One region of the Photobacterium sp. WH77 genome, then DNA from elsewhere that is predicted to be linked to it. Evidence: riboswitches for the same ligand, from Rfam matches in the RefSeq annotation. Region 1 holds a riboswitch; the other holds the start of a gene.

Region 1 (2,189 bases):
TCCAGCTTTTACGCTCTTTCGCAACTTCATCGGCGGAAAATTCCAACGACTTGGCAGGCAAGGTCAGGCTGCTGAACCCTTCAGGCAGCTCCTGGCCGGTGACCGGATACATCCAGTTGCCCGTTGGAATGTGTGACTGGAAGCCCGGCGTCAGGATGAAGTTAAGAAACTGCTCGGCCAGCTCACTGTTGCGGCTGTTTTTGAGCTTAGCGGCAACTTCCACCTGCATATAGTGGCCTTCGCTGAAGTTGGCGGCTTTGTACTTGTCTTCTTGTTCGGCAATCAGGTGGTAGGCCGGTGATGTGGTGTAAGAGAGCACCAGATCGGCTTCGCCGTTGAGGAACATGCTGTAAGCCTCTGACCAGCCTTTGGTCACAGTCACGGTTTTTTTCGCCAGTTGCTGCCAGGCAGTGGCGGCTTGGTCACCATAGACAGATTTCACCCACAGCATCAGACCCTGTCCCGGCGTTGAGGTGCGGGGATCCTGGTAAATCATCGTCAGATCGTCGCGCTCAACCAGCGCTTTCAGGCTGTCTGGCGGGTTATTCAGTTTCTTGCTGTCATAAATGAAAGCGAAGTAACCGTAATCGAAAGGGACAAAGGTGTCATCTTGCCAGCCGCCCGGAATAGTGACCGCCGCGGTATCCACCTGGTGAGTGGTCAGCAGCCCGGTTTTTTTGGCTTCCGTCATCAGGTTGTTATCCAGCCCTAACAGCAGGTCGGCTTTGCTGCTTTTGCCTTCCAGACGGACACGGTTGAGGATGGATACACCATCGTCCAGGGCGACAAACTGCAGATCGCAGCCGCACTCTTTCTCAAACGCGGTTTCGATGGCCGGACCCGGTCCCCAATCCGCGGTAAAAGAGCTGTAGGTGTAAACCGTCAAGGTCGGTTGAGCGGCGGCGGCAGACGTGGCGGCAGCCAGCAGGGGTAAGGTTAACAGTAGGTGTTTCACAAAGCGCTCCTGAGTTCCTGTAAGACAGGGAATTCCGATTTCTTCAAGGCGCGGGGTTGAGTGAGAGGGAAGGTTTCCGGAAAGGCACGAACCGGGGATAAAGGTGTGCTTTCTTGTCTCTCAGTTTTTCTCAATTCCTCCGCCAGCATGATCTGGTTCAGGTTCAATGGGTCCCGTACGCTGTACGATCTCAGCCCTAAGGCTCCCCATGAGAACGGCTCTCATTGTAAACGCGGCCGACACAGGTTGCCAGCCACAATTGCGGCTGGCTGTGATTCCTGAGCTGCAAGTTAAATTGTCAGGCGAGGCTATTTGATCTCATTGAGCCGCCAGTCGTAATCGTAACTGGGCGATACCAGCGTCACCGGCCGGTTGAGGTAAGTGTTCAGATGCTTTTGCAGTTCAGCCAGAGTACCGAAATCACTCTGATACCAGTCATAAATTGACGACAGACGGACACTCTGGCCGCGCACATCAACCCCTTTTTCGCTGTTGATAAAGCGCTTGGCAGCTTCATCCAGCTGCTCGTTCAGCTTATCGGCCTGCATGACCTCAGGGAGCAGATCCGGGCAGCCCAAGCTGGCACAGTTCACCACATAGTGAATACGCTCGTCCTGCCAGATAGGGCGCAGGATCCTGTGTTCAATATCATTGAGCGACAGTTTTTGTCCGCGGATAGTGATCAGTTTTTCATCCCAGGGGCCGAAGTTGAATATGCCGCCGAGTTTGGTGATCGAGCTGACCGGATAGTTGTCCAGAATCACTCTGACGGTCAGAGCGTTATACAAATTTACCCAGTAGGCAAATTGTTCATTGCGGTTGTAGCGGCGCGGATCCAGCGCGGTGAGTTCACTCAGATAGCGTGCCAGAGCCGCTTTATCCTGCTGGCTGACAGCGGCATAACGAAAGCGGGTCTGTTTGGGGGCGACCAGCAGATAGTCGTTGAGCAGGCCCTGCCAGAGAGTGTGGTCAATTTTTGCGGTATTGCTGGGGTTGCTGGCTTGCCACAAAGGCCAGAGATCGGCTTTGGGGGCGGCCAGTGCCGCTGAAGACAGGCTGAGCAATGTCATCAGGAGCAAGACGGTCAGGGTTTGGCGTAGCGGATACATGTGAACACCTCTGTAAAAAGATTGATATTCAACAGACCGAAGCAAGGGGGTGTTTCTTTCCGGTGCAGGCGCTTAACAAAACACCCTGCCGGAGCAGGGTGTCTGAGCCAGTCAGCAATGACAGT
Region 2 (2,189 bases), on a different contig from region 1:
GGTAATGTGATCATAGCCCGGAGCAATGTCGGTGGTCAGCGGGCCTAAGGTATAAAAAGGGGCTTCATGGCAGTGCTTGAGCTGCTCATCCATGTTCTCTTTGATCAGGTGCATCGGGACATGTCCCGGGCCTTCAATCATCACCTGGACATCGTACTCCCAGGCTACCTTGGTCAGTTCACCTAAAGTCCGCAGCTCACTGAACTGGGCTTCATCATTGGCATCAGCGACCGAGCCGGGACGCAACCCGTCACCCAGCGACAGGGAAATATCGTATTGGGCACAGATCTCGCAAATCTCGCGGAAATGCTCATAGAGAAAGCTTTCTTTGTGGTGCGCCAGGCACCATTTCGCCATGATAGAACCACCGCGGGAAACAATCCCGGTTACCCGCTTGGCGGTCATAGGGACAAAGCGCAGCAGCACACCGGCGTGGATGGTAAAATAGTCGACGCCCTGCTCGGCTTGCTCCAGCAAGGTGTCGCGGAAGACTTCCCAGGTCAGGTTCTCGGCAACACCGTTCACCTTCTCCAGCGCCTGATACATAGGGACAGTCCCGATGGGCACCGGGCTGTTGCGGATGATCCATTCGCGGGTTTCATGAATATTTCGGCCCGTCGACAAATCCATCACGGTATCGCCGCCCCAGCGGGTCGACCACACCAGTTTTTCCACTTCTTCTTCAATTGAAGAGCTCACGGCCGAGTTACCAATATTGGCATTCACTTTCACCAGGAAGTTGCGGCCAATGATCATCGGCTCGGATTCCGGGTGGTTGATGTTCGACGGAATAATCGCGCGGCCTTCAGCCACTTCCCTGCGCACAAACTCGGCTGTGATGTCTTTGGGCAGATTGGCACCGAAGCTGTGTCCCGGGTGCTGCTGGTTTAGCACCTCATCACGGTATTGAGCGCGGCCCATGTTTTCCCGGATCGCGATATATTCCATTTCCGGGGTGATAATGCCCTGCCGGGCATAGTGCATCTGAGTCACACACTGGCCAGCTTGAGCACGGCGTACACGGGCTCGGTGAGCAAAACGTAGATCTTCAAGTGTATCGTCGGCCAGACGCTCTTTGGTATAGGCAGAGCTCAGTTCATCAAGCAGTTCGGTATCGCCGCGCTCCTCGATCCAGCTTTCACGCAGTTTTGGCAACCCGTTATAGATATCAATAGATTGGTCAGGATCGGTATAAAAGCCTGAAGTGTCATAAACTCGAATCGGTTCATTAGGCTCAAAGATAGGGTTGTTCTTATCGCCACCGACCAGGGAATCGGCCTGAGCGATTTCACGCATACCAACACGGATATCATCCCGGCTGCCGGTGACATAGACTTTCCGTGAATTAGGGTAGGCTTGGGTGGTGAGTGAATCAATGAATTGTTTCGCTTCCAGTCTCGCTTGTTTGCGACTCGACATAGCAATTTCCTTTTTCAAAGTTAGGGAAGTTGCTTGACGGATGGGCGCGTAAACAAGAGGCGGACACATGTAGGGCGTGTCGCATCGTCTGATACAGCAGCAGTACAAATATGGTACAGCTAGGCAGATGATTTACTCTTGTTCCCTTCGCAGATACTAATCTGATCAGGTTCAACGGATCCCGCAATGCGGTCTCAGCCAGTTGGCACTCCGACAAGTTTCAGTCAAAGAGTATAAGGAAGCATCACCCTCTCAGCAAGTCGTCTTTTTCATCCCCACATCACTACAGCGTTTTCTGCTGGCAGATCAGCACATCACACTTCAGGTGTTGCGCCAGTTCATAACGTAAATCACCCAGCCAATGTATTCCGGGTTTGTAGTTACCCGTGATCACTAAATCGACTTTGATCGTCTTCCCCAGCGCAATCAGATGTTTGGCAACATCACCATCGGCCAGATGGATAGCCGCAATCGGATGCGGTGAGTGTTTTGCCAGAGCGGACAACTGAGCCATTCTTTTCAACTCCTGCTCGTTATGCGCCTCGTCGAGTTGTAAATCGATATCCAGAAAGCTGACATTCCCTACACCAGGTTCTACATATGCCAGATGCAGATCCGCATTGTTTTGCTCTGCAATCACGCCTGCTTTTGCAACCAACTGTTTTACATTCAAATCATCAGGGTTGATTGCCAGTAAAATGGTATGGTACATACCCATAATCACCTCTACTCCTGCTAGGATTAGTGCACAATGTAAACCTTCACGTGAA

The links. Region 1 has a riboswitch for thiamine pyrophosphate ahead of thiB (thiamine ABC transporter substrate binding subunit). Riboswitches for the same ligand answer to the same signal wherever they lie in the genome.
Region 2: linked by a shared signal. The riboswitch ahead of thiC (phosphomethylpyrimidine synthase ThiC) and the one ahead of thiB (thiamine ABC transporter substrate binding subunit) in region 1 are both predicted to bind thiamine pyrophosphate.

Annotation. Positions count from the first base shown of each region.
Region 1 covers NZ_JAKLTE010000001.1:47,475-49,663, forward strand. Annotated here, with positions in the region: gene thiB (thiamine ABC transporter substrate binding subunit) at 1-955, opposite strand, end outside; TPP riboswitch at 1,072-1,174, opposite strand; gene L6J37_RS00235 (DUF547 domain-containing protein) at 1,264-2,043, opposite strand.
Region 2 covers NZ_JAKLTE010000016.1:99,280-101,468, forward strand. Annotated here, with positions in the region: gene thiC (phosphomethylpyrimidine synthase ThiC) at 1-1,419, opposite strand, end outside; TPP riboswitch at 1,545-1,642, opposite strand; gene L6J37_RS15770 (universal stress protein) at 1,703-2,131, opposite strand.